DNA from 2 places in the Chlorogloeopsis sp. ULAP02 genome. Region 1 is predicted to be linked to the other one. Evidence: riboswitches for the same ligand, from Rfam matches in the RefSeq annotation. Region 1 holds a riboswitch; the other holds the start of a gene.

Region 1 (15,117 bases):
GCACTTAGATCCCCCAACCCCCTTAAAAAGGAGGCTTCAGAAATTCCCCCTTCTGTAGACTTTGCCTTCCTGAAGGTTAGGGGGGTAGGGGGATCTAGGTTTTAAGCTTTCAGTGTGTAAGTCCTATCTGGTTTTGAGATCCTGCGCCAAAATTTTGATAGACAGGTGAGTGGAAAAGTTCTACAATCGGACTGGTTACAGTAGATTCACCCATTGTCCAATCCACCCAAGCATGGTAGGGAATATCCAGTGATTATCCTCTGTAGCGGAATCACTTACATACATAATAGAAGAAGGTCTTTAGTAGAGGGCTACAAGCAAATGGATGTAAAGCTAATCTTAGCTGGATTAACAGTTCTCTTTACTGTGTCGTGCTTGTTCTTTGGCACAAAAAATGGATTTTACGATTCAGATAATTACCACGGCAATGGCTCTGCACATTAATGAGAAAAAATTAAGAGCCAACCGCCCCTAGTCCTGTTATTTTTAGGGCTTTTGAATAACCCACTTTTTTGGAACCGAGGCGGGTTCCGTGGAGGCTTCCTCCCCAATAACAAATCCGCATTCCAAGGGTGTAGGGGCGCACTTTGTGAAATTAGCCCCAGGTAAGGTGAGCAAAATCTTCGTCATACTACTTGGCTTGTCGGAAATATTCATAAAAATAAGGTTAGAGGGGAGGAGAGCATGAGCGATCGCCTGTCGGCATCCTCTCGAATTGATACAGGGGAAGCGTCTCATGAATTAGAATGTTTACCCTACGGTGTAAACCATAGTGGTGAAGGTGTGTGTCTGTTGGTACGGATGGGGCCGCACCGCATCTTACTTGACTGTGGTTTGGCAGATATCTCATCTCTAATGAAGGGGCTTGCTAAACCTGCACGTCGGGGACGTTCGCCTCTGCCTGCTGATTTTGTTTTGGTAAGTCATGCTCATGCAGATCACGCCAGGGGATTGCTAGCGCTACATCAAGCCTTTCCGCTGTTGCCAATCTATGCTAGTGAGGTAACTAGCAAGTTATTGCCTTTGAATTGGCCAAACCAAAACCTTCAAGATATTTCCCAATTTTGTCAAGCTTTACCTTTGCGATCGCCTGTAGAGGTTAAGGATGGTTTAGTAGTAGAACTATTTCCTGCTGGACATTTACCAGGAGCAGTGGCGGTACTGTTTACCTATACCACTTCACAGCGTTCCTACAAGCTACTGTATACTGGGGACTTTTTCTTGTCTAACTCCCGATTAGTGGAAGGTTTGCGCTTAGAAGAACTGCGAGGATTGGAGTTGGATGCCTTAATTATTGAGGGTACCTATGGCACAGCTCGCCATCCTCACCGTCGCAACCAAGAAAATCAACTAGCAGAACGAGTTAACCGGGCGATCGCCGACTCTTATTCTGTACTCTTGCCCACACCTGCTTTGGGTTTAGGTCAAGAATTATTAATGCTGTTACGCAGTCACCACCACTTTACAGGTCGCGATCTGGATATCTGGGTAGATGGTACTGTGGCTGTAGGCTGCGATACTTATTTAGAATTACTATCTCATTTTCCACCATCTGTACAGAATTTTGCTCGCCATCAACCCTTATTTTGGGACGAACGCATACGTCCGCGTGTGCGACGATTACAACCTGGACAGCGCGATCGTGTCGGTAGATACCCTTGTATTGTCCTCACCGACTCTACAGTCGATTTGAGGGAATATTGCCAACCCGATACAGGCCCTTGGCTGATTCTTTCACCAGAAAAAACTGAGATAAAAATTAACAATAATTACCAATTCCCAGGAATTATTACTGTTGAAAACTATCTCCTTGCTCAACATAGCGATGGCCCTGGTACTACTCAATTAATTCACAATTTACGCCCGCAGCACGTCATTTTTGTCCACGGTTCTCCTACCTACTTGGCAGATCTGACTAGTTTGGATGAGTTGCAGAATCGCTATCACGTCCATTCTCCAGAAGCAGGAGTATTAGTAGAAATTCCGATCGGAGAAACATTTTTACAGCCAGCAGCTCCCGAAACTAACTATGAAGGCGAACTTACAGAGTTAGATACGGTAGTAACTATTGCTCTTCCCGATGCAATTACAGCCGATCCACGCTGGCGGCAGTTTGCTGATACTGGTTTGATTGAAGCCCGTTGGCAGGGAGAAGAACTAGTATTGCGAGGGCTGTCGCAACGAGAGCTTCTCAACCAAAGTAGTGATCGCTTTATTTTGTCTGATGTAGAGTGCTGCGGTACCTGTAGACATCAAAGGGGACAACGGTGCTGGAATCCCGCGTCCCCTTTATTTAACTTTAAAGTAACTTTGGACGGCTACTGCCCTGCTTTTGAGCGTGGAAATGAAGGGGCTAGGGACTAGGAAATAGATTCTTCCCAATCCCCAATCCCCAATCCCCAGTTAATCTGGATTAGAGTCAGTGTAACGATTGCGGATACGTTCAGCTTCTGGACATTCTTCTGTCAGGAGAGGCTCTACATTACCACGTGGTACGGAAGCTAGTTTTTGGGTAATAGCACCAATACTTTCTAGGCGAACCATCTCCTCCCAAGAACAAATTTCATCTTCTTCATCTGTTTCATAACGCAGGGTTACTAAATCTCCCTCTATATCGATGATGCGGGCGCGTTCAATCCAGCGTTGCTGGTCCCGCAAGAAAATACAAACTTCCCGCCCATCGCAACACAATTGATAAATCTTGCGGTGTAGCATTTACAGCTTCTGCCTTTCTAAACTTGGTTAAATCTGTTGACATCTGGGTTTTACTCCCATATGGATAGCACTTAAATATAGGTAGGTTTGCAAAACAACCTCTAAAAGTGCTCTCTTTGACCCAAGTCCAAGACTTGGTTGTAGTTATCAGTTCTAGGGAACTCTTGGGTCATAACGTTTATTTTTGTTCACTGCACCAGTTTAACTTTATTTGTTGAGGTCATTTAGGAAATGTTTTCATTCATAGAAGTCACATAATTCAGGGTTTGACCTGACCAGGTTCACAGCCACTAGTGAATCCTTAGTATCATTATGTAATAAAAGATACTTAGAAACAAGTTTGGTTCGCGGTTGTTTAAATTGCCTACTTGTATTCATTGGCATTGCTGGGAAGTCTGGGGACTTGGCTTTACTTTTATCCCTACGTAAATGATCTTAGCTTATTCTTTCGTGTCCTTCATGGTTTTAAACAACAACTCTAAATAGTTCTTTGCTACATTTTTTGTATATGTTGACATTCGACTAGCTGCAAATTCACAATGCTGCCTAATAATGCTCTACTTTAAGGTATTATCTCTATTTTTTGTACTTGGGAAATTTCATCACCAGATTTGAGGAAGCCTCCCGCTTAATTCGACCTGCACGAACAGCATCTAAAAGCGCTGAAATAGCAGTTAAATCTCCCGGCTGGTAACTCTTCATCGCCACCATTTGATAGAGAAGACCTTCGGATTCAACACTAAGATACCCTGTTTGGAAAGCAGATTCAACGAGTGCGCGAATCATGGTGATTAAAACATAGTTGGCAACTTCTTTCCTCAACTTTGGAATATTTCAATCTTTCTCTGATTGATATGGATCAGTAAAAGCTAGTGATTGTACATCACATAAGTACGTGACTAAAGTCACATGGTGTAGCAGAATAGGCATTGGCTATATAAACTTTACTATTAATATCAAAAGCCAAAATTAATTTAAGTTGAAATTTATTATTTGCTATAACAAATTATACTGGTGGTTATAGTAAAATTTCGTAAAATTATAAATGTGTAATTATTGCATCATCGTTCTCACTGCTGTATATTCCGGTGGATTTCTTTTCAAAATGCGGACATAGCGTGGAAAATTACGAAAATAAATTTATTGATAAAACAAACGAAAATCTTCGTCTTGTTGGCTTAATTGTACCCATGCAACCTTTAAAGAACGAAGCTTTTGCACAAGGCGATCGCATGCAGGGCGTTCTGTAGCATAATGTCCAGCATCAATCAAAATCAAACCGCGATCGCGGCTTTCTTGAAATTGATGAAACTTGCAGTCAGAAGTCAGATAGGCTTGAGCGCCTGTTTTGACTACTGCTGAGATAAAACTTGCTCCAGAACCACCTAAAACAGCAACTCTATCAATTTGTTGTTCTAAATCTAGTGTTGGTGAGTAAATCAAATTAGGAGGGGCAAGTTGGGTTTGAATTATTGCCATTAACTCTCCTAGTGAAATAGAAGGCTGTAGATTGCCAACGCGTCCGTATCCCAAACCTGGTTGTGTAGTGACTATAGGAAAGACTTGCTCTAGTTCCAAAATCTGAGCTAAAACATCAGCAGTACCATCTTGCACTTGGTCAAAGTTAGTGTGGGCGCTGTAAATACCAATATTGTGAGTAAATGCTAACCGTGCCATCTCCGCAATCGGATCACCACCACGTAGAGATTTAGGTGGACTAAAAATTAAAGGATGGTGGGCAAAAATTAGGTTTACAGGAATGCCAGCTGCACGATAGGCGATCGCTTCCTTCATGACTGCTAAAGTAGGCGTTAGGCAAACCAATACCCGTGCTTCTTCTTGTAATACTCCTGGTTCCACTTGCCAGCCGCAGTTATCCCAACTTTCTTGCCAAGATGGATTTGCCCATTCTTCAAACCAGGCGATTAAATCGGCAATTTTCATGTGTTATTAGTGATTAGTCATTGGTTGTTAGTCATTAACAGTTAACATCATAGGTACTCAGAAAGAATTAATTACACACATTGTTTTCCTTTTCCCTGTTCCCCGTTCTCTATGACTAAGCAGAAATATGCACAACTAATTCCCTTGTATGGCTGTGTTGACGATGTTCCCAGATGTAAATACCCTGCCAAGTTCCTAGAACTAAATGACCTCGATTAATTGGAATACTTTCTGAGGTATGAGTTAGAGCCGTACGGATATGGGCTGGCATATCATCAGGCCCCTCAGCATCGTGAATATACTGTGCTAATTCCGGTACAAGCTTTGACATAAAATTTGCAAGATCCCTAAGTACATCAGGATCAGCATTTTCTTGAATAAGTAAACTTGCAGAAGTATGTCGTAAAAATAAAGTACAAAGGCCTGTTTCAACTCCCGATTCAGAAACAATCGCTTCGATTTTGGGAGTGATGTTATACAAAGATTTGCCAGTGGTAGAAATTCTCAGTAGCTTTTGGTAGTGAGCCATAGCATAATTAAAATTTAGTATTAATACTAAGTTTGAGGTGCAAGTACCAGCTTGCATTTTCATTAATTTTAAGGTTTATTCTTGGTTAGTTTAGTTCTAGATAAAGAAATTCTTCGTTAGTTGCTTTCATCACTAGCGGTTATTACGGAGATAGCAGTTTATTAATTATTGTAGTTTAGTGGTATTTGCGGTTGTTATGATGCTAGTAGATGGTTAGACTTTGATTGTGAGTGGAACTACTCACTTTCGGTATCTACAGAGTCATCAGGGTCATCTGCCTTAGTTACTTATATTTTGGTAAAAATCTCCACTTGTTTAGAGTTGGAGATTTTTATTATTTATAATCTATAGCAATTTTTTTGAGAGGTGAACGTCTTGTGTTGAGAAAATCCTAGTAGTTAATTGCTGATGACTAATAGACAAAAGGTAATTAGCAATTAAGTATTAAGTATTATTGTTCATTCATGAATCATTCACCAAAGTATTTGACAACTGCATGAGCGATCGCTTCGTTACCATCCTTAGCAATAAGTTCCGAGGAGGTTGGCGGCTGGGGTGGTTGGAGTAAAAAATCCCAGGAACCATCAAAAAACTCTGAGGGAGTGAGAATTTGATGTTGATTATAAGTAGAAATACCTTGTAATAGAAAAGCTGCTTCTGCAAAATCATCACGAGTTACAGAAACAATCGGTACATCTAGACGAGTAGCTTCTGCAAAAGTACTGTAACCAGGTTTAGAAACAACTCGACCGCAAATGGGCATCAAATCTACAGGACGGAATTTATGGTCGCTGATTTTAACTACATTAGATAAATCTGGAGCTGAGTGGTCGAAAGCAATAAATTGCCAGTCTGAAAATTTTTGTAGGCGCTCATAAGGAATTTGTTGCAAACCCAAGCCACCGAAAGTAAGTAATATAGTTTTTTCAACTGGCGCAGTGATATCCCACATTGTTCGTATTTTATCAGCAGAATAACGAGGAGAACCACCTGTTAAGCCTACATCTGTAACATACTGGAATGCTTCCATCGGTTCATGGAAGGGAAGACGAAATAAGCGATCGCACTTGCTGTAACAATCACTAATCCAATCTGCAATTTCGATAAAGCGATCGCCCCAACTTCGGTAGATAAAGTCAAAACCAAAGTTACTCATCATCCAACAGGGAATACCAGCAGCCTTACCCATTTCGGCAGCAAGGAAGGGAATATCTGCCAAGATCAGGTGAACGCGGTTTTGGCGGATAAAGTTAACTTCTGAGGCGATGATAGAACGCTGATTCTTCTTAATCTCTACCAACTTTTCCAATGTCGCCTCTTTGTCCATTGTCAAGCTATCTGCTTGTACAACACCCAAATCAAATGCACGGGGACGATGGATAAAATCGCCCTCAATATAGCACTCTAGCAACCACCGTGGAGCAGTGGTCACCAAAATGAGCAGAACTTCTGGACATAGCTTTTGAATAGTTGCTGCAACAGCCGCGATCCGAGTAGCATGACCAAAACCGTGATTGGTGATTGCTATATATAAAATTGGACGTTCCATATTTAATTAGAGATGTTTGAGCATAAGGGAAGTTGGTAGATAGTAGATAGTAGTTAGTAGTAAAAAATTAACCACTAACCATTAGCATTTAACCATTCCCTAATTCCCTCAACCAGTTGGTCGATTTCCGACTCAAGTGTAAAATAGTGAACGCAGGCACGCACACAATTCGGATTGGCAATGATCCGAATAAATAATCCTTGTGATTCTAAAAAATTCACCAGTTGGGGATGAGACTGGGGGTGATTATGAGTGAGTTGAAACGAGACTAAACCACTTTCGGGTGGTGAGGTTCGCAAAAGATTAACATCCGGTAGTGTCCTCAATTGCTGCCATAGGTATTCACTATTACGACAAATTTGCTGATATCGTTCCTCTGCTGTTCCCCATTGCCTATGAATGGCGATCGCTTCTCTCAACCCAGCGTAAAGAGGATAATCTGATGTTGCGACTTCATAACATTGTCCATCAGGTTGCCAATCTACAGGTATTCCTTGACTGTCGGTAATAACACTACGCCAACCAATAAAAGTAGGCTTCAGGCTGGCTTTGATTTCTGGGCGTACATACAAACCTCCTATTCCCGCAGGGCCACATAACCATTTATGCCCTGTGAAGGCATAAAAATCTACCCCCAATTCAGTTAAATTTAAAGGCAATAAACCAACTGATTGCGCTGCGTCTATCAGTAATAAAGAATTATTTTTTCGGCATTTTTCTGCAATTTTGTCAAGAGGTAAAGTTTGACCTGTATTCCAGAGAATGTGACTTAAAACCACTAAACGGGTATTGGGGCGAAGGTGATGGGCAATTAACGTCACAGGATCGCCTTCGTTCAAAGTAGGCATCAAGGAACAGGTAGTAACTTCGACATCATACCGACGGGAAATTTCTTGAGCAATTGCCACAACGCTATGATGTTCACAGTCAGATAAGAGCAAGTGATCGCCAGCTTGCCAGTCAATACCCCACATTGCAATGTTACACCCAACAGTTACATTCTCCGTGATGGTGATTGTTTGTGGTTGTACATTTAGTTCCGATGCGATCGCAACTCTTGTGGCTTTCACTTCCTGCCCAATCCATTTACCGACTGCATTACCAAAAGGGCCGATTTCTTGAATATAGGCTTGGGCTTGAGTAATAGCATCCATAGATGCTTTCGCCATCGGGCCTTGACCGCCGTAGTTGAAATAAGTTTTATTTGCTAAAGCTGGAAATTGTTGCCGATGGAGATGCAGCTTGGTTTGTGTTACAGAAATGGTCATACAGCAATCCTAAAGAATATCTACGACTCATCAGCGTCAACTTGTTCACAGTTGTGTTCAATTGCTTCGCGTATTAACTGTATGTCATCCTGTGGTATTGCACCTGCAAAACGTAAAAGTTGTCTGCCTGGAACACCTCGAATTTTTGTACTAGCCAAAGCACACTGCAAGTCTTCATAATTTTCAGTTGCTCAATCACCTGATTCAGAACAGATGTATTCATATTGCTTTCCTACCCAGCATCCTGAACTTATTCTAGTTGGGTAAGGGTTAACTGTAGATTTTGCGCGATCGCGCAAAATATATGATCGCCTTCTGTTAATTTAATAACTTCAAAGATACAATCTATCTAATGCTTAACCTATCCTTAACCTCTTCTCAAACTAAACACGAATATAGTCTGTGAACGCACAATTGAAAACATATAAAGCCATCCCTCTACAAATGCCGGGATTAAAACGATTGCTGTCTTATCAGCGAGGATGGTTGCGAGGGGATGTACTAGCGGGTGTAACAGTAGCTGCTTATTTGATTCCCCAGTGCATGGCGTATGGTGAGTTGGCTGGTGTGGAACCTGTGGTGGGGTTGTGGGCAATTCTGCCGCCAATGATAATTTATACCCTTTTGGGTTCATCGCCTCAACTTTCGGTAGGGCCAGAATCGACAACGGCGGTAATGACGGCAGCAGCGATCGCTCCCTTAGTAGCGGCAAATGGTAGTAACTATGCAAGTCTCGCTTCTCTGCTGGCTTTAATTGTTGGTTTTATATGCATAATTGGCTACATTACCAGGCTAGGTTTTTTAGCAGATTTACTGTCTAAACCAATTCTGACAGGTTATATGACAGGAGTTGCTGTTATTATGATTACTGGTCAGCTTGGTAAAATTGGTGGCATTGATATTGAGGCAAGCACTGTTTTTGGAGAAGTAAGTGAATTCCTCAACAAGCTTGATCGCATTCACTGGCCGACTCTGATTTTAGCAGTTCTAGTTTTGTTTTTCTTGTTCACGATTCAGCGTCGCTTTCGCACGGCACCTGGCCCTTTATTGGCGGTGTTGCTGGCAACGGCTGCTGTAGCACTCTTTGATTTGGAGCAGCGAGGTGTTGCAGTGGTTGGAGAGATTCCAGCCGGCTTGCCTCATTTTGCTGTACCCAACCTAGCGGTTCAAGAATTTTTATCACTTGTGGCGGCTGCCGTAGGGATTGCGATCGTTGGCTATTCGGATAACGTACTCACAGCACGGGCATTTGCTACCCGCAATCATTACAAAATTGATGCTAATCAGGAACTGTTGGCGTTAGGAACCTCAAATTTGGGAAACGGATTTATGCAAGGTTTTCCTATCAGTAGCAGTGGTAGCCGCACTGTCATCGGAGATTCATTGGGAAGCAAGACGCAGGTTTTCTCCTTAGTGGCTCTGGTTGTTATTGTCTTGGTACTGTTATTTTTGCGTCCATTGTTGGCGCAGTTTCCCAAGGCAGCATTGGGAGCGATCGTTATTTATGCTGCTACAAAATTAATTGAAGTACCGGAATTTATCAGACTAGGACGATTTCGGCGCAGTGAACTGTTTCTGGCTCTAATTACAACAGCTGGAGTTTTACTGACAGATATTTTGGTTGGCGTTGCCGTTGCTGTAGGTTTATCTATCATTGATTTGTTTGCTAGAGTGGCACGCCCCCACGACGCAGTTTTGGGAGAGGTGCCAGGTTTACCAGGATTACACGATGTCGAAGACTGGGAAGGAGCTAAAACTATTCCAGGATTGGTAATTTATCGGTATGACGCTCCCTTGTGCTTTGCCAATGCCGAAAACTTTAAGCGACGAGCATTAGAAGCAATCGAGGCAGAAGCAGTTCCAGTAGAGTGGTTTGTACTGAACACAGAGGCGATCGCTGAAGTTGACATCACCGCCCTCGACACCTTGGCAGAATTGCAAAGCGAACTAGCTGCTAGAGACATCATCTTTGCAATGGCACGCGTCAAACAGGATCTCTACGCCCAGCTTAAGCGATCACAGCTTTTACAGAGAATTGGAAATGAACACATATATCTCACACTGCACACAGCGATCGCAGGATTTGCAGAGCGCGATCGATATTTTAGCAATCAGGTTGTTGAGTCAGATAAATAAGTGTTTAAGCAAAATCATCTGCAATAATCCGCTCGATACACCGTTCTGCAAGAGCAGCGATGGTAAGAGAAGGGTTAACGCATCCAGCGTAGCCGGGAATCATTGCACCATCCATAACATATAAACCTTTGTAGCCTATAACTCTACCGTAAAGGTCACAGGCTCTTCCAAGTACAGCACCACCGAGCGGATGCAACGTGATCTGATCTGAAACACGAGCAGTCGTAGGCTGATATGTACTGTTGGTATTAGCTTGGTTAAGTGTTTGGTATGTTCCCAAGGCTGCTTGACGTAGCTGAACAATCTCCGGATCATATATAGGCCAATTCAATCGCACATTATTAGTGAAAGGGTTAAACTGAAAGCTCCCCTTTGCTAAACCAATAGTAATTCCTAATGAATAGAGACTATCTTGCCGTGTTTCATTCCATTGTGGATATGGCTGAAGGACTGTTGGTGCAAGTGGATTAGCATGATCTTCAATGACAACGCTTAATGGCCCACCCTGAGTGGGGTTAGTGGGTGGTAGACCAACTCTAAGACCAAGACTATCACCATTACTACCCCAGAATTCTCCCACAGCATCATTTAGGTTTTGCAGCGTTCTTTTAACTTTTGCTTTCACTAGAAGCTTTGACGTTCCCATCGAACCAGCCGCTAAAAAAACGTGCCTACTCGTAAAGGTGAGCTTTTGTATGACATTCCCGCCTTCATCGATTTGATTACAAAAAACTGCATAGCGATGTTCCGGCAACTCGTAGATATCTGTCACTATATGTAATGGCAAGATTTGAACAAATCCGCTCTGTTCTGCCTGTAGCAGATAGTTGCGATCCAAGCTGTTCTTACAGCCGCTATTATTTCCATATAAAAATTCGCCAGCGATCGCAGAAGAAACGCGCTCTCCAGAAATTTCTTGGCGAACCACATCCCAGTCGAGATTCATGTCCAATAGCTTTCCAGGCAAACCTGCATTTGCCGCCTGTTCTAGAGTGACACGTGTTAGGCGGTAGTACTCTGACGCCAAAATATCTGCTGGGATAGGGCTAGGCTTTAGTATGGAGCGAACTCTAGGATAATATACCTCAGCCATCTCATCATAAGAGATTGCTCCTTGGAAGACTCGATCAAAATTAGCGCGTGATGGTTCGTAGGTAGCAGCAGAGTAGACAAGAGAACCGCCACCTACACCTGCACCTGCCAATACACCAATGCCATTTTCTTCTAGAACCTCCAACACACCTGTACAATCATCAATAGCAGTAGGTTTAAAAATACCGAGTACAGGAACAGAAGAGGAATTTAGCCACAAAGAACGACTATCTGGAGTACGCACACTAGCAAAGGTGTTTTGTTCTTCAGTCAAAGTCCAACGACGTCCGCGTTCTAACACAATCGTTTTTATTCCAGCTTGTGCTAACCGCAGCGCAGCAACCGCGCCGCCAAAGCCACTGCCAATCACGATCGCATCTATAGGTTCACTCTGAGTTGCCCAGGAACGCAGGATATCAGTGCTAGTAACTGCATAACTTCCAACAGCAAAAGCACCAGCTTTGAGGAAACGCCGTCGGTAGATGCGGAGATTATTCATAAGCGTTTCTTGGAAGAATTAATAGAAATTAGACTCTACATATAGCACGGGAGTCTATGAGGCAGTAATTCATATGCAACTTTGATTCCAGTACAAATGGATCTAAATTTTTCGCAAAAATCAATAAATATACAGGAATTTTCTACCGACAATGTTACTGCAAGACCCCCAACTTTTTAGAAAAGTCGGGGATCTATGTTTTTAGTTTATTTATGTTGACTTACTTAAATGTGCCTATGTGGATGAATCTCATAGTATAGAAGTGGTCGTCCATTGACGAGCGCCCGTCGAGTCCTAGTCATACCTAGAGCCTCAAGTACTTTTATCGAAGCTTTGTTCGGTTCATCAACATCTGCGATCACACATTCCAAATCAAGCACATCAAAGGCATAATCAAGTATTGCCCGTGCAGCTTCTTTAGCATAACCGCGTCCCCAAAGTGAGGGGCGAGTGCCAAAGATGAGACTCGGTGGTTCCTGCGATGAATTAAGCAAACCTGCGAATCCGGCAATCATCAAGTCATTCTGATTTTCAGAAAATAGCCAAATTCCGTAGCCGTAATTTGTAAAATTTGCTGTACTTGTCTCGATAAAAGATTGCGCTTCTTCACAGGAAATTTGGCGATCGTCCCAGAGGAATCGCCGTACATTAGCATCAGTCCATAGCTTGTGCAAGGAGTTCAAATCCTCGTTTTGGCATGGCCACAGACTCAGTCTTTCTGTGTTAAGTAAGTACTTCATTATGATTCAATTCAGCAATAGCGGCTTTTGTCTATGTGCTGCACTGTCATATTAACTTGCTAACATCGCGTTCATCCTTGATCTCAGTGACAAAACGCATTGATGTTATGATGAAAAATATTCGGTTCTAATGGGGAACAGCCATCAGAGGTAACGGGGAAAGTACGGTGCAAATCCGACGCTGTCCCGCAACTGTAATCAAATCAAAAGTCACACAACTTTTGTCTTTGTAAGTCAGAATGCCCGCCGAAGTGAACAAATTATTTCCAATGTATCTGCGAGGAACAGATGACTGCTGTAGCAAATATTTCCGCAACTCAGGACACGAATGTCCCTTCTCATACTTTATTTGTTTGTAAAACTTGTGCCACCACATGGCAAGATGGCAAGCGAGTCGGTGAAAGTGGAGGCCAAAAGTTACTACAACAGCTTCAGAACTTAGCGCAAGATTGGCATTTGAAACATGATTTCTCAATTCAGGAAGTCGAATGCATGAGCGCTTGCAGTCATTCTTGTGTTGTCGCTTTTGCTGGTTGTGGTAAATTAACTTATCTATTTGGAGATTTACCAATCGATCACAGTGCATCCGCAATTTTGGAATGTGCTAGCCAATATTACACTAAACCTGATGGTTTACTATCTTGGTCAGAACGTCCTGAACCCCTTAAGAAAGGCATTTTGGCTAGAATTCCAACCTTACCCCAATAAACTTTTTAGGGCTGTTAATTAACTGTTTCTTGTACGAGTATTAATTTTCCTTCTTTGTATGCTTGCCGTAAGGCGATCGCCTCTGCCACAATCTTTTGAGCGCTAAGTCCTTCTGTATCCATCATTTTTTGTAAAGTAATTCCAGTCCGTTCATTTTCTTCATGAATGGGGGGAATTTGACAGTACCTACCGCCATTTTTTGTGCGTCTCCAGATACTGGGTTTTTCGGGTTTTATTTCCCTGGGTTGACGTTGCTTTCTGACTAGCTCTCGTACTGCTTTTTGAGAAACTTCTGCCAAATCTAATAGCTGATCAATCACTGGCTGATATTTCTTGCTGTTTTCTGCTAGCTGATATATGGTTCTCGGTTCAATTTGCGCTAAATCTTGAGGTGAAAATTTTTGAAAGGCTGCTGCTACCTTTAGATATTTCTTTTCTTCATCTAAGAAGCCGTGTTCAGAAAGCAGCTTTTTGTATTCTCGTTGAGAGTGCGTTTTTTTTAATTCGGCTAAAAAGAAGGCATGACGCAGAATAGTTGCGGTGGCATGAAAGAGAGCCCCAAAAGAGGAATTTAGATCACTTGAAAGCGCTGCTACCTCAGCCTGCTCTTGCTCGTATTCTTTAAAGGAGGATCTAGTAATTGTTTTAGAATCGACTTGAGCTGCTATTACACTGTGCATTTGTGTCGTCATAAAGCGATCGCACTCTTATAGTGTTGGCAAAATTTAGCTTTACTAGAACAATTGTACTACTTTCATGGTAAGAAGAATCCCCGAAGATACTAAAATTTTTGAGAAAAATGATTAAAGATTTATACAAGTGGGAGCTAGGGGCTAGACAGAAGAATTCTATTTCAATCCCTCACTCCCTCACTTCTCCTACTCCATCTTGATTTTGAGTGGAGCCACCTTTCGGAATCATTGTTTCAGGAATATGCTCTAACCCCCATTCAATCATTGCTATAAGCACAGGGCGAAGACTTTGTCCTTGTTCTGTAAGTTGGTAGTTCATTCGCCGAGGATGATTACCGTATGGCTGCTTGACTATCAAACCCAAATCTTCAAGAGACTTGAGTCGATTTGCTAAGATATTAGTCGAAATTCCTTCCGGAGATTCTAAAAACTCCTCAAATCGCTGTTTACCAAAAAACATCATGTCTCTAATTACCAATAGCGTCCAACGATCGCCGATTAAATCCAGCGTGGATGCGATCGGACAGTAAGAGCGTTTTAATTGTGTCATCTATCAAAAATCAAAGTTCGAGTATTACTTGCATTTTACAAGTAAGCTTTGCTAAATTAGCTTGTAACTTGCAATTTAAAAGTCAATAGTAACCATGATGCAATCTATGCCAATCACTAGATCTGGAAATAACTTTACTGTTGTAGATTTCGGGAAATTTTCTGATTTGGAGCAGTATTTTTTTGAAGCTCAGGAACCCTCGATTAAGCTAGAAGGTAAGGTATTTTTAAAGCAATTGCTTCAGTTGACTAGTGCAGAGATTTCCCTTAATACCTTACAACCTCTTAAATCCATACCGTTCTATCACAAGCATCAATTAAACGAAGAAATTTATATTTTCATTCAAGGTCAGGGAGAATTTCAAGTGGATGATTGTGTCTTTCCAGTCTCTGAGGGAACTGTAATCCGTGTAGATTCTGAAGGAGAACGCTGCTTGCGCAACATTTCAGATCAAGAACAGCTTAACTGGATAGTGATTCAATCACGAGCAGGTTCTTATCGCGATCGCACAATTGAAGATGGCTATGGTATTCAAAAACGGGTTAGTTGGGTTGGGAAGCAACGGATTTGAGCTAACTTATGTTCACTTTTTTACCTCTGTAGTTTGGTATTAAATTTTAAAGGGCAGGCATGAGGCTGCCCTACACACTAAAACTTGTAACTTAAAACCTGTATTGCTCCATTCTCCGGCAAAT
Region 2 (15,117 bases), on a different contig from region 1:
AATGTCTTAAAGTTAGCAGCTTGTATTGGAGATGAATTTACTTTAGATGTTCTAAGTATTGTTAATCAAAAGTCTTTGTCAGAAACAGCAACAGATTTATGGGAATCTTTACAGGATGGTTTAGTTTTACCATTAAATGAATCTTACAAAATTCCTTTAGTGATTAATAGAGGACAAAATGAATCACTGACAGACAACAAAGAACAACTTTTGATTGCTTATAAATTTTTACATGATCGAGTACAGCAAGCGGCTTATTCTCTCATTCCAGAATCACAGAAACAAGCAACTCATCTAAAAATCGGTCGATTGCTACTACAAAATACTAAAGTTAAAGAACGACAAGAAAAGATTTTTGCCTTAGTTAACCAACTGAATTATGGTGTTGACTTACTTACTTCTGAGTCAGAAAAGTATGAACTGGCTAAACTTAATCTCATAGCAGGTAAAAAAGCAAAAGCAGCAACAGCATATGAGTCGGCGAGCCGTTATCTTAAGGTGGGTTTAAGCCTGTTGATTACTTCTAGCTGGCATCAGCAATATGAAATGACACTAGCTCTACATCAGGAAGCAGTGGAAGTAGCATTTCTTAGCGGTGATTTTGAGCAAATGGAGCGGCTGGCTGAGGTAGTTTTGCAACAAGCCAAAACACTGCTAGATAAAGTGAAAGTTTATGAAGTACGAATCAAAGTTCGTGAAGTGCAAAGAAAACTGCTTGAAGCGGTAAGGTTGGGTTTGCAAGTCTTGCAAGTATTGGGAGTGACACTAATTGAATCACCGACTCCCTTAGATATTCAGCAAGCTATTGAGGAAACAACAACAAATTTGGCACAGAAAGGAATAGAAAATTTAATTAATCTGCCGCCAATGCAAGATACGAACAAGCTAGCAGCCCTTCAGATCATAGCAAGTTTAGTTCCTGCTGCCTATCAATCTGCACCTGCATTATTTATCCTCATGGCTTGCCAGGAAGTAAATTTATCTATTCAACATGGAAATACTCCTTTGTCAGCTAGTGGATTTGCTGATTATGGAATAGTTTTCAGTGGACTGTTACAAGATATTGAAGCTGCTTATAAATTTGGACAACTAGCTTTAAATCTATTAGATCGATTAGATGCCCGTGAAGCTAAATGTCAAACCTTATTTAAAGTTTCAACATTCATCATACATTGGAAACATCATGTTAGAGAGACTTTACCACTGTTGGAAGAAGCTTACTCTAGTGGACTGGAAAATGGAGATTTAGCGCATACTGGCTATTCAGCAAGTCATAAATGCCAATATTCATACTGGAGCAGTTCGGAGTTAAAAAGCCTTGAACAGGAAATGGCTAGATATAGTCAGGCAATAGCTCAAATTAATCAAGAAACTGCTTTAAAGTGGCACCAAATATTTCATCAGGTAGTTTTAAATTTGATAGGTTCTGGTGAAAATAATTACCGTTTAATTGGTAAAGCTTATAACGAAGAACAATTATTGCCACTGTATATTCAAGCAAATGAGCGAACGCTAATTCACTATGTATTTCTCAACAAATTAATTTTATGCTACCTATTTGGTGAGTTTGCTGAAGCTGTGGAAAATTCAATCAAAGCTGAACAATACTTAGACGGGGTAAGAGGATTGCTAGCTGTGCCATTGTTCCATTTATACGATTCTTTAGCCCATTTAGCAAGATATCAATCTGTACCGCACTCACAACAAGAACAATTTCTGAGTAGAGTAACAAATAACCAGGAAAAAATGCAAAAATGGGCAGAATCTGCACCGATGAATTTTCTGCATAAATATGACTTGGTAGAGGCAGAGAAAGCAAGAGTATTGGGTCAATATTGGCAAGCAATGGAATTTTATGATCAAGCCATTGCTGGTGCTAGAGAGCAAGGATACACTCAAGAAGAAGCGCTTGCTAATGAATTAGCAGCAAAGTTTTATTTTGAGCGTGGTAGAGAAAAAGTAGCTCAGACTTATCTAACTGATGCTTACTACGGCTATATTAGCTGGGGAGCAACAGCAAAAGTCAGAGATTTGGAAGCAAAATATCCGCAAATTTTCTCTCGCATATCGGAGCGAAAAAACCAAGGATTAGAGATGAATATCACAATCGGCTCTACAACTACAGATATTCCTGTAGTTTTCGATTTAGCCGCAGTAATGAAAGCTTCACAAGCTCTTTCTAGTGAAATTGTTTTAGATAAGTTGCTGACTAAATTGATGCAAATTGTGATGGAAAATGCTGGTGCTGAAACAGTTTTATTAATATTAGAGAAGGCAGGTAAATTACTTATAGAAGCATCAGCAAATTTTCGACAAAATGAAATAAACGTGCAAGAATCGATATCAGTTGATTCGAGTCAACAGCTACCAAAATCTGTCATCAATTATGTGCAGCGCACTCATGAGAATGTTGTTTTGAGCAATGCTAATTATGAAGGAGTATTTACAACAGATAGTTATATTATTAACTACAAACCAAAATCGATTTTATGTACGCCAATTGTTAATCAAGGTAAGCTGATTGGCATTCTTTACTTAGAAAATAAATTGACTGCTGGAGCTTTTACACCAGAGCGATTGGAAGTTTTGCAACTTTTATCCTCTCAAGCAGCAATCTCAATTGAAAATGCCCGCCTTTATAATGATTTGGAGGAATATAATCGGACGCTAGAAGCCAAAGTACAACAGCGAACGATAGAGTTGCAAGACAAAAATTTACAACTACAACAGGAAATTCGCGAACGGCAACGAGCAGAAGAAGCAGCAGCCGCCGCTAATCATGCCAAAAGTGAATTCCTCGCTAATATGAGCCATGAACTTCGTACCCCGCTCAATGGTATTTTGGGTTATGCTCAAATATTTCAGAAAGATAAAAATTTAACCGAACGGCAAAAGAAAGGGATAAACATTATTTATCAATGTGGTGAGCACTTACTCACACTTATTAATGATATTTTAGATATTTCTAAAATTGAAGCTCGAAAAATGGAACTTTATCCCAAAGAGTTTGATTTTTCAGAATTTCTGGAGAGTATAATCGAAATTTGTCGCATTCGTGCCGAACAAAAAGGAGTTTCTCTAATTTACAAAGCACTATCTCCACTGCCAAGAATAATTCGAGCCGATGAAAAACGGTTGCGCCAAGTTTTGATTAATTTACTTAGCAATGCAGTCAAATTTACAGAAAAAGGTAGTATAACTTTCAAAGTGGATGTCATTGCTCAACAGTCGAATGATTCTACACAAAGGATAAATGACCAAGCGCAAAGTCTGAGCGCTAACTTTCGGCGATCAGAACTTTGTAAGAAAGGACAAAGGACAAACCACAGAGTTCGATTTCAAGTAGAAGATACAGGAATAGGCATTGCACCAGAACAATTAGAAGAGATTTTTTTGCCATTCCAGCAGGTGGGTGAGGATATTCGTAAGACTGAAGGTACAGGATTAGGATTGGCAATTAGTCGTCAATTAGTTCAGATGATGGGTGGTGAACTGAAGGTAAAAAGTACTTTGGGTAAAGGAAGCGTTTTTTGGCTAGATTTGAATTTACCAGAATTTTTCCAAAATACTGACAAAAAGAATATTAACGAACATAAAATTATCAGTTTTGTTGGTTCTAAACGTAAAGTTTTAGTCGTAGATGATAAATGGGCAAATCGTTCTATTTTAGTCAATATACTACAGCCTTTAGGATTTGATGTCATAGAAGCAATAGACGGCTTAGACTCTATAAAAAAAGCGCTGGAATTTAAGCCTGATGTAATTTTTATGGACTTAGTAATGGCTGGAATGGACGGTTTTGAAGCCACTCGTCGTCTTAGAAAGTTACCAGAACTAAAACAAGTACTAGTGATTGCTGTCTCAGCAAGCGTTTTTGATTTTGATCAAACGCAGAGTCGAGAAGTCGGTTGTGATGATTTTCTCGCTAAACCTATTCGGATCGGAGATTTGTTAGAAAAATTACGGGTTCACTTAGGGTTGGAATGGCTATATGAAGAACGAGATCAAGTCAGAAGGATAAAAAATGAAAACCAAAGTTTACTATATCCCTCTAATTTGCAGCCAGAAACTCCTATTGTGGCTCCACCAGCAGAAGAGCTTCAGATTTTGCTAGATTTAGCAATGAGAGGTGACTTAAGGGGTATTACACAACAAGCTGAAAAATTAGGGGAATTAAATGAGCAATTGATTCCTTTCGCTACTCATTTGCACCAACTTGCTAAAGGTTTTAAAGGGAAACAAATTTTAGAGTTCCTCAAAAAATTTTAATGAGGTTTTATGAATATTGATTTAAATAAAAAAGGTGTCATCTTAATTGTCGATGATATTCCAAGTAATTTAGAAATTCTATTTGATTTCTTAGCCGATGCTGGATTTACAGTCTTAGTTGCTGAAGATGGTGAAAGTGCGATCGCTAGAGCAGAATATGCTCCACCAGATTTGATTTTATTAGACGTACTCATGCCGGAAATGGACGGTTTTGAAACCTGCCGTCTTTTGAAAGCTAATGAACGAACAAAAGATATTCCGATCATTTTTATGACTGCACTTGCCGAAACAGTCGATAAGGTGAAAGGCTTAAGTCTAGGCGCGGTGGATTATATTACCAAACCGCTTCAACACGAAGAAGTTTTAGCCCGGATCGAACTCCATCTCAAGCTGCGGAATCTGACGAAGACACTCCTGGAGCAAAATTTACAAATTTGCGAACAAGCTGCTTTGCTTGATATCACCACAGATGCCATTATCGTTAAAGACTTAGACAACCAAATTTATTTTTGGAACAAAGGGGCTGAAAGTTTGTATGGATGGAAGCCGCAAGAAGCGATTGGCAAGAAGGTGAATCAGCTTCTGTATCGAGCGGAAACAACATCTCAACTCCAAAATATCTACAAAAGCCTAGCTGAAAATGGTTTTTGGCAGGGTGAATTACAACAAGTCACAAAACAAGGGCAAGGGATTATTGTTGCCAGTCGCTGGACTTTAATGTCTGATCAAGATGGAAAACCAAAGTCAATATTAACAGTAAATACCGACATTACAGAAAAAAAACAACTAGAAAGTCAATTTTTACGTGCTCAACGACTGGAGAGTATTGGTACGCTTGCTGGTGGTATTGCCCATGACTTAAACAATATACTGACTCCAATTCTGACGGCAGCACAATTATTGCAGCTAAAATTCTCCAACACCGATGAACGAACTCAGCAAATGATGAAGACAATAGAAGCTAACGCTAAACGTGGAGCTGCTTTGGTTAAACAAGTGCTGCAATTTGCACGTGGAGTTGAAGGTAAGCGGATGATTGTGCAAGTTGGGCATTTGTTCTCAGAAATTAAGCAGATCGTCAAAGAAACATTTCCCAAATCTATTGAACTTTCTACAGATATTAAGCCAGAACTTTGGGCAGTGATTGGAGATGCTACACACTTGCATCAGGTGCTGATGAATTTAGTAGTCAACGCTCGCGATGCCATGCCCAATGGTGGTAAGCTCAGTATTTATGCTGAAAATATATATATAGATGAACACTATGCTCGCATGAACTTAGATGCTAGTGTTGGGCCTCATATTCAGATTACAATCGCAGATACGGGCGTAGGGATGCCTTCAGAAATAGTGGATAGAATATTCGAGCCGTTTTTTACCACTAAAGAAGTTGGCAAAGGTACAGGGTTGGGACTTTCAACTGTTAGGGGTATCATTAAAAGCCACGGTGGTTTTGTCAACGTACATAGCAAGGTTGGCAAAGGAACTGAATTTAAAGTGTTCTTGCCAGCAGTAGAAGCAACAGCAACGCTCTTAGGAGAAGACTTAGAACTACTTAAAGGCAACGGAGAATTGGTTCTAGTTGTAGATGACGAAGCTCAAATTCTAGAAACCACAAAAATTTCCTTAGAAACTTACAATTACAAAGTGCTGACAGCTTGTGATGGAATTGAGGCGATCGCTCTGTATGCTCAGTACCAAGATGAAATTAGCGTGGTTTTGGTAGATATGATGATGCCCTCAATGGATGGTGCAACTACCATTCGCGCCTTACAAAAAATTAATCCACTTGTCAAAATAATTGCCGTTAGTGGTTTAGCACCCAGCGATAAACTCGCAGGGTTTGCAGCTGTTAAATTATTTATCGCTAAACCCTACACAACTAAAGAATTATTACAAAATTTATACAACATTCTGGAGCAGGAATCGAAAAACCCAGGGGTGCAAACAACTAGCATCATACAGCGCCTTTCATCTAAGTGAAGTACACTACCACATCTGCCTGATCGGTTTTCTGTTCTTGCTGCTCAAAGACATGAGATGCATAGTGATGAAAACTGCGAAGCTGTAGCTCAATCGATGCTTTGCCAGGCTCCAGCCTGGGAAAAAGAAATAACGGGGAACAGATAAGTGGTTAGGCAAAATTAAAGTTATGGGTAGAGGCAAGGGAACAGGAAACTCTTAACAGGGAACAGCAAAAAAATGTGTAATTAATTTTGTTTAGGTACTTAAACATGTATTCTAATCTATTTTTTTATAAAAATCCTTCCCTTTCAGCAAAATTACGTAAGCGTGGCAGACATTGACGCTGATAAAAACTGCTTAAAGTAGAGACAGACAAACCAAATTGCGCCGATAGTTCCTTCCAACTTACTTCTGGTGGTAAACGTTTTAAAATTAACACCTGACAATTAACTTCTGGATGCCCTTGAATGTGGGTGTTACGCAATTCTCCATCAATATCTTCTTCCACCCAAAACTTTACAGTTTCTAAAATGGGAGGCAGATCCGCTGGAGCAGCCAAATTTTCTTCCAGGTAATAGATTTGAGTGCGATCGCCGAAAGTGAATTGATTAATATTAAGATATGCTTTTTTAGTTTTGTCCTCCTGCTGCTGACGGTAAAAGTCTTGCAATCTCCATCTCAGATAAGTATTCAGCCAAGTGATTACAGATCCACGTGTAGCGTCATATGCTCCACAAACATTTGAGCAGAAATACAACCAAGTTTGTTGTAGTGCATCTTGATAATATGGAGTATTTTCCTTCCAGAGTTTGTTTGCAGCCAAACGAATGATTTGGGTAAGTCGCTTTTGACGCTGTGGATTTCCGGCTGGATATTCACAAGCCTCTTTCACTAAGCGGCGTAATTGTTCCTCCAGATGATGCATAACAGTTTTAGCAAACAAAGCAAGCTTTTCTCAGTATTGCGTAGAATTGCTCATCAAGAAAGAAGGGAATGGGGAGACAAGGAGACAATATGACACCAAAATCCCGTAGGGAGTCTTGTTTCAAAATTTTGGACAAGCCTACTAATCAATGGTTTTAATCCAAAATCCAAAATCCAAAATTGGTATGACACCTCAAATCAAAATAAATTGGACTGAAGGAGCGTCACAACGCTTTCAGCAAGTTAAATATTTTTTTGACGATAAATTTACTTCTGTAACTGATTCAGCCCAGCAAGTTGGCAAGTCTTTGAAACAAACAGCAACACAAGCAACTGATCGCGCCATTAATACAGTTACTACTAATTTTGAGCAAGCTAAAAATTCTCTAGAGCAAACATTGCAAACTGCTGAACAAATTCCCATCTCAACATCGTCAGCAATTCAAACTGCAATTTCCGCTTCTATGGATGATTGGCTGAGGGAACACCCTGCAATTCTCAGATTATTAGAAATTTTGAGTTGGGCAACTAATCATCCAATTATTAGTTTAATTATTCTGCTGTTTGCTATATCGATAATTTGGAGTATCATCAAAGCAATTGTACGCTTGATTGAAACAGCTAGTTGGTCAATCTTGCAAATTCCTTTCAAATTACTTTTGGCTGTTATTAAACTGAGCTTTTTATCATTTACTAAAATTGGTAGTTTGACTATTCAAAAAATCACAAGCGATCGCACAACTGATCAATTACCGCTGTTACCACCAGCCAATGCCCAACTGCTTCACTTTAATAAACAGCAAAGACTAGCAGAAATTCAAGAGCGATTAGCCAAAATTCAACAAGAACAACATGAGCTTTTGCAAGAAGCAGCAGAACTTTTGGCAAAAGACACAATTGATATGAGTTAATATACAGCAAATTTATATTTATTGGAACCACAGAATATTTGTTTGAAACTCTAATGCCTTTAGCATTTTTAATCTCTCTTATTGCCTGTTTTACAAAAAAATCATAATGTACAATTTTAACCCGATCGCTCTATTCACATCTTGCACCATACCCCTGCGGGAAGAGCTTTACCTACGATTGAGAGAGCCTCTGGCTCTAGTTCTTGTTACCAGGTTCAACCTGGTAACGAGCATTTAGAGGCTTTGCCTCCAGACTGTTGGAAATGGTGCAAGATTTCAGTCTACTAATTTATGTTGCTCGTAACGGCAAAGGTGCGATAAGCTTCTAGTGCATCCTGTTTGACTTGTTCGGGAACGAGAGGAAAAGTAGTGAGGATGTAGGCAAATTCTTCTGCTGTTAAACCGTAGAGGTGGGCTATCATGCCATCGAGTTCTGCCCTGAGTTTAGCGCGATCGCTCTCAATAGTAACGCCGTTTGTGTGGGAACCGAGTCCGATTTCTTGCGCGAGTTCGTCGAATTCTGGTGTGGTGCAGATGAGTTTGGCAGCGCGTTCGACTATTTCACAGAAGTAGCGATCGGTTTTTGTTAGGCGTGGTACTGGGAGTTGGTAAAGTAACCTACACAAAAATCTGCTCTGTACGAAACTTGTAGCGTCTGTTGCAAAATCGGTAGGAGTTGTAAATCAATGTTATAAAATATACTTAATATGGTTTAATACCTAGTTGAAATTTGTGATGAGTTGCTCGCTGACAGTTTTATACGAGTATAAGCTCAGTGATTGTAAAAAATTCTACCCCCTCCCCCTGCATTTTGGAACTGGACGAGATTCAGTTAAGATAACAAGGCAACTGTGAACCGTAACAGAAGAGGGAAACATCGGTGCAAGTCCGAGGCTGTGCCGCAGCTGTAAGCGAATTTGATTTTCGTAAGCCAGAACGCCGATCTGTTACTTGCTCACTCTATTTCCTGCGTTGCACAGGAAAGGAGCTTAAACTCAGAATGCCTATTTTTAACACAACAAGTCTCACCCAATTGGAATATCCAACCAGCGATCGCCTGCAATTACCTGCGCTGCCGATAAAACGTCCTTTATTGATGATTGGTCATGGTACAAGGGATGCAGAAGGGAGGCAAGCTTTATTAGATTTTGCTGCTATCTATCAATCTTTAGATGCATCACGTCCAGTTATGCCTTGTTTTTTGGAATTAACTGGCCCTACTATTCAAGAAGGAATCGACCAGTGCCAAGAAAAAGGCTACACGGAATTTTCCGTGTTACCAGTGCTGCTCTTCGCTGCACGACATAATAAATTCGATATTACTAATGAACTTGATCGCGCCAAGAGCAAGTATCCGCAGTTGAAATTTCACTACGGCAGGCACTTTGGCATTACCCCTGCCATTATCGAATTGTGGCGATCGCGTCTAGCAGAACTCGACAAGCCAGAAAATAACCCCCATCAAATTTCTCGCGCTGATACAGTACTTTTATTTGTCGGGCGTGGTTCTAGCGATCCCGATGCCAATGGTGATGTTTACAAACTCGCTCGCATTCTTTGGGAAGGCAGTGGCTACTCTACTGTTGAAACTTGCTTTATTGGCATTACCCACCCCAGGCTCGAAGAAGGCTTTCGTCGCGCCCGCCTCTACCAGCCAAAACGTATCATTGTCCTACCATATTTCCTGTTCACGGGCGCTTTAGTGAAAAAAATCTTTAACATAACAGCCCAACAGCAGGAACAACACCCAGAAATTGTGATGACTTCTCTGCCAGAAATGGGTTTGCATCCACAGTTATTTTCTGTACTGCGAGAGCGAGAAATTGAAACTCAATTAGGACAAGTACAGATGAATTGTGAAATGTGCAAATTCCGGCTAGCAGCTTTAGCCAATCATCATGGACATGGGCATTCTCACGATCATCATCACCACCATCATCACACTCACGACCACTCCCATCCTCCCATAGATCCCTACGCAGACATAGAGCAGTACCATCAAAAAATTTGGCAAGCTCCTTAGCAGTTATCAGTTATCAGTTATCAGTGAACAGTTATCATTCAATTAGTTGTTTGTTAACTGTTCCCTGTCCCCTATCCCCTGTCCCCCAGCCCCTAGTTATGTCCAAAGAGTTTACCGTTGGCAGTAAAGTCCGTGTTGTGGCATTACCGCCCTATGTCAAAACCGCTGAACCGATGCCCATGCTGCGTCCCCCGGATGTGATTCAAATTGGCGAAGAAGGCGTAGTTCTAGATCGCCGCCCTGGAGGTTACTGGGGCGTGCGCTTTGCTAGGGGAGCATTTCTCATGGAAAGCCAATACATTGAAAGTATAGAAGCTAATTCGTAAAATTTAATAATTTAGTTAACATGAAATGCTTGCTGAAAAGGGAGAGACGAGGGAGCAAGAGAGCTAGGGAACGAGAGAATGAGAATAATACCCTCATACCTTCCCTCTTTCATACCTTCACTCCTTCAAGTGTCTCCGTGTCCTTCCTTTTATATTACCGATATCACCACTCCTACACTTTCATTTGCTAACCGATTTACTGCACACACAGCATAGGTTCCCGGTTCAACAGTGGCAAAAGTAGTACCAGCTGATAAAATTCGCTGAAGTGTCCAACTATCGCCACTCTGCTTGTAAAGTGTCCAAGAACGAATCTTTTTATCATCACCCGGCTGCCAAGAAAGCTTGCGGTTACTTACTTGCAATGCAGTGGGCGGTGCTGGTGGTGTTGCATTCTGCCAAGACATAGTAGGAACTAAAGCAGGTTTGGCATACAGCGAATTTTGGAACGTCTCAGAGATGCCTTGACGATTTTCGATCAGAGAATTGGTGCTAAAGAAAATATTCCCCAAAGATAAATCTCCCACTAGGTTGCGGCTAATCTTGATTTGCTTTTCTATTTCCTCATCTTTCCAGGCTTTGCCGTCTAACTGAGAGATATTGTTACCAGCGTAAATGTGTCGCTGTTTCGGATTAGTTTCTGTCCACCACTTTAACAGGGTTGGATAACTTTGTTGTGTTTGGTCGGTACGCCAGTAAAGCTGCGGGGCGATATAATCAATCCAGCCTTGTTCCAGCCATTTTTTAGCATCGGCATACAGTACATTGTAGGCATCTAAACCAACAATGCCAGGGGGTTGTCCGGGACGGTAAATACCGAAGGGACTAATGCCAAATTTGACATCGGGTTTTGTTGATTTAATTCCCTCTGCTAGACGCAGTACCATTTGATTAACATTTTCTCGTCGCCAGTCGCCCAAGCTGAGTTTACCACCAGCTGCTTGATAGGCGGCATAAGTTTTACTATCTGGAAAAGATTGCCCTTGGATGGGATAGGGATAAAAATAGTCATCTAGGTGAATGCCATCGATATCATAACGTCGCACCACGTCTAGAATGACGTTGTAGGCTCTATCTTGAACAATTTTTGCTCCTGGTTCCATCCACAGTTGATTGCCCCACTGATAAACATATTCTGGATTTGTAACTGCTATGTGAGGACGGACATTACTGCCTTGCTTGATGGAAGTTTTAGCACGATAGGGGTTGAACCAAGCATGAAGTTCGATATTACGTTTGCGACATTGAGCGATCGCAAACTCCAAAGGGTCGTAAAATGGAATTGGTGCTTGACCTTGAGTTCCTGTTAACCAAGCACTCCAAGGTTCTATTTGAGAAGCATACAATGCATCGCCTTCCGGCCGTACCTGTAAAATCAGGGCATTGAAATTTAGTGATTGCAATTTTTCAATAATATTTACTAACTCAGCTTGTTGTTGTAGAGCTGAAAGTGCAGCTTTTTTCGGCCAATCACTATTCCAGACGCAGGCTACCCACGCCCCTCGAAATTCCCGGCGATGGTTTACCTTAACAGTATTAGGCGGTGTCGGCGTTGGTGTTCCTGCTAGAGGTTGCACAACTATATAGTTAGAAGGAATTTTTTCGGCTTTTCCCAGATACACCAAAGCTTGATAAACAATCGCTGCTACATCAGCACGGGTTGCCGCTATATTTGGGTTAAGTAATTTTACATCTGGGTAACTAACTACGATTCCAGCTTTGGTAGCAATAGCTATCTGGTTTTTAGCGTATCCAGCAATATTTGCCGCATCTTTGTAGATTTGGGGAAGTTCTGTGAGCAGATCAGGTTTAATATTGGCAGCAAAGTTTAAACCATTAACCACAGCGACTAAAACATCGCCTCTGGCAATTCTATGATTGGGACGAAAAGTGCGATCGGGGTAACCAGACAAAAATCCTGTTTCATAAGCTCCTTTAATAGCATTCGCCGCCCAGTAAGTATTTGGAACATCAGTAAAAGGGACATATTCTCGCCTTGAAGATTGCGTAAAGACTTTGGCAATGATGGCTGCAAACTCAGCACGAGTAACTGAATTATTAGGGCGAAACGTGCGATCAGGATAACCATTTAAAATACGACGCTCGGCTAAAGCGATAATAAATAAGCGTGACCAATGGTTCTGAATATCAGAGAAAGAAGTAGAATTAGATACCATTGTCGCTCCCTGCTAGTTTGTATATTATTCTTTAGTTAATTTAACTTGAGCTTGTCAATAAACAAACATCTTCTGTAGGGTGGGTAATGCTTAACTTTCCTCAAAGCCTTTTACGTTCTTTACAGTACCTACCTTACGGTTTAATTTAAACTAGTAGAATAAGAAAATTATTAGACATTTTATTAAGTAAATTTACATACTAGCAGTCAAGGAAGTTTGTAAGTGTACAAATTGTTCCTTAAAAAGATACCTTAACAGAACTAGTGACGCGCAAAACAGATTCCTGATGGAAGGCGCGCTTATAACTTGCGATCACCTCTTCAATCATCTGATTCCTCTTGTGGTTATTTTCATAAATCAAAATCACTAGCTTAGTCTTTTCCCTGTTCAGGCTGCCAGAACTGTTCAAATATTGTCCGTAGCCATCCATCACGGTTAATCCTTCTTGAAAACGGGGTGTGATGACACGGTTTAAAAATTGTTGCCATTGCTCCTCAGAAATTGTTCCTCCGTTTGGTTTGCTTAAGCCGAAGAACAACTCTTCTTTAATGAGAATCTTTATGCTTGAGTTCTGAGAAGATTGGAGAGACTGGGCGCGAAGATAAGTATTTGTATGGACAGGAGTGATTACAAGAAGGCTTGTAAGAATGAGATTATTGAGACTTTTTTGCCAAGTTATCATCTGTTTATGCGTCTGACAATATAGAATTGATAATTTCTAAATCCAAAATTGCAGTGAACTACCGACACGGAAAATGTACCCACACTATCTATTCCTACAAGCCTCCTGAAAGAGTTTTAGGATTGGAAGTGATTTTTGTATAGGTATTGGTGATTGGGTACTGGGAAAGAAATTCTTCCCAATCCCCAATCACGAGTACCCAGTCCCTTTTCTCGTAGAACTTGATAAAATTTGATGTTCTATAGTGTGTACAACTGCTAAATTAGCAATTTAATGTTGTTCCGAGATTGAGCAAATTTAACTTTATATCAGCAAAAAATTGTTACCAACCTATGAGTATTCTATCTAGCTTAAAATTCCGATTCGCAGTAGGTTTTACCACTTTATCACTTATTGGTTTAGGGAGTGGTTATTTATACACTAAATCAACTACCAACCAGCTATCCCAACAACAAAATGTATCTCTTGTGCAGCAGAAAATTTCTGATCTACCTCAACAGCATTTTCAGAATACAGCGATCGCACAACTCGCACCTTCAGATTCTACAGAGCAACAAAAATCTACCTTCTCTAAGCAAAAATCAGGTTCAGCACCCTATAAAGTTATAGATGAGTTAAAAAAATATAAATTTAGCGTTCGTGGTAATCAAATTCTCTCTTCAGCCAAATTACCAAACGCCAATGTCAACTTCAATCAAAAAGATTTATTATTTGTTCTGATTAATACCAAAAAATATTTTCAAAACCACTCTTCCCAAGACGCAAATGTTTTACGTACAGGATTGTTAGCTAGTTCTGGAGTAACTGTACAAGATGTTCTCAAAACCTTAGATTTTATGATTGCTGTTTTGCAAGAAGATATTGCTAACAATCGGGTTACTCGTTTACAAGACTCGAATTTTATTAACCAGAATTTTCGAGTTATAAAATGGTCTGCTTATAACCCCCAAAACCGTAATCAAGAACGTTTACGTCTTACCAAATATGCTGTATTTACCCATCCAGGTTCTCGCAAAAAAACTGCCAAATTTAATACACCTATTTATAGCTTAAAAGATAATTTAAGTGGAAATAAATTTTTCACAAAATATACAAAGCAAGATGTATTATCAGGTATTTATGAACCAGGTGGGAAAGAGTTTGGAAAAGTAGAACCTCTTGCTTATCTCACCAGAGAAGGATTAGAAGAAGCATTGATGCAGGGAACAATACTGATTAATTTTAATGATGGCTCTAAGGCATTTTTTAATGTAGATAGAAACAATGAAATACCTTTTATAAAAGGAGTAGCACCCAGAGCACAAAAGCGTTATTGGTATTTTAGAAAGGTTGATGCTATCAAAGGTTATGGTTATAAGATAGATGCAAAAATTTCTATTAAACCAGGAGTAACTTTTGCTGGAGATGTTCTAAACATTGGTCTAGGCAAAATAATTGTGCTTGAGTATCCTCAAGGTGGAAGCAAACGACTAAAAATGGGAATCATAGCCGATACAGGCGGAGCATTTTTACCCAATCTTTATCAACTTGATTTTTTAGCTGGTATTTTTCAGAATCAAAATGGTTTTAGGCAGTATATCAGCCAATTACCTGAATATGCAACGGCGTACATTTTAGTGAAAAAATAAACAGACTCAAGAAGTGATGCACTGAATTGAATATCAAATTGCTGTATTTTACGCATCTTTAACAAGAGAACAGCCCGCTGATGAGGCGGGCTAAAGCACAACAAAACTATGAAAACTATGAACAATAATCTTTTTATTTAGCTAAAATATCTCATCTCTTCCTCTAGCTGACGAACTAGTTTCTCATCACCTCTAGCTCTAGCTACTTCTAA

The links. Region 1 has a riboswitch for cobalamin ahead of U2718_RS10055 (DUF1636 domain-containing protein). Riboswitches for the same ligand answer to the same signal wherever they lie in the genome.
Region 2: another riboswitch for cobalamin. It lies ahead of U2718_RS32025 (sirohydrochlorin chelatase); the one in region 1 lies ahead of U2718_RS10055 (DUF1636 domain-containing protein).

What each region holds. Positions count from the first base shown of each region.
Region 1 covers NZ_JAYKTT020000021.1:15,984-31,100, reverse strand. The annotation lists gene U2718_RS10110 (MBL fold metallo-hydrolase) at 685-2,364, shown strand; gene U2718_RS10105 (DUF6679 family protein) at 2,404-2,715, opposite strand; gene U2718_RS10100 (hypothetical protein) at 3,292-3,501, opposite strand; gene U2718_RS10095 (Nif3-like dinuclear metal center hexameric protein) at 3,856-4,659, opposite strand; gene U2718_RS10090 (secondary thiamine-phosphate synthase enzyme YjbQ) at 4,775-5,188, opposite strand; gene U2718_RS10085 (glycosyl transferase) at 5,658-6,737, opposite strand; gene U2718_RS10080 (aminotransferase class V-fold PLP-dependent enzyme) at 6,812-8,005, opposite strand; gene U2718_RS10075 (hypothetical protein) at 8,026-8,163, opposite strand; gene U2718_RS10070 (solute carrier family 26 protein) at 8,408-10,141, shown strand; gene U2718_RS10065 (GMC oxidoreductase) at 10,146-11,732, opposite strand; gene U2718_RS10060 (GNAT family N-acetyltransferase) at 11,957-12,472, opposite strand; cobalamin riboswitch at 12,578-12,738, shown strand; gene U2718_RS10055 (DUF1636 domain-containing protein) at 12,761-13,180, shown strand; gene U2718_RS10050 (hypothetical protein) at 13,195-13,872, opposite strand; gene U2718_RS10045 (helix-turn-helix domain-containing protein) at 14,042-14,422, opposite strand; gene U2718_RS10040 (cupin domain-containing protein) at 14,517-14,993, shown strand; gene U2718_RS10035 (MBL fold metallo-hydrolase) at 15,071-15,117, opposite strand, start outside.
Region 2 covers NZ_JAYKTT020000088.1:8,032-23,148, reverse strand. The annotation lists gene U2718_RS32050 (protein kinase domain-containing protein) at 1-4,269, shown strand, start outside; gene U2718_RS32045 (response regulator) at 4,279-6,252, shown strand; gene U2718_RS32040 (sigma-70 family RNA polymerase sigma factor) at 6,524-7,159, opposite strand; gene U2718_RS32035 (hypothetical protein) at 7,344-8,069, shown strand; gene U2718_RS32030 (hypothetical protein) at 8,354-8,695, opposite strand; cobalamin riboswitch at 8,896-9,031, shown strand; gene U2718_RS32025 (sirohydrochlorin chelatase) at 9,070-10,092, shown strand; gene sipA (regulatory protein SipA) at 10,191-10,418, shown strand; gene U2718_RS32015 (glycoside hydrolase family 10 protein) at 10,568-12,595, opposite strand; gene U2718_RS32010 (DUF3574 domain-containing protein) at 12,834-13,277, opposite strand; gene U2718_RS32005 (hypothetical protein) at 13,610-14,905, shown strand; gene U2718_RS32000 (hypothetical protein) at 15,043-15,117, opposite strand, start outside.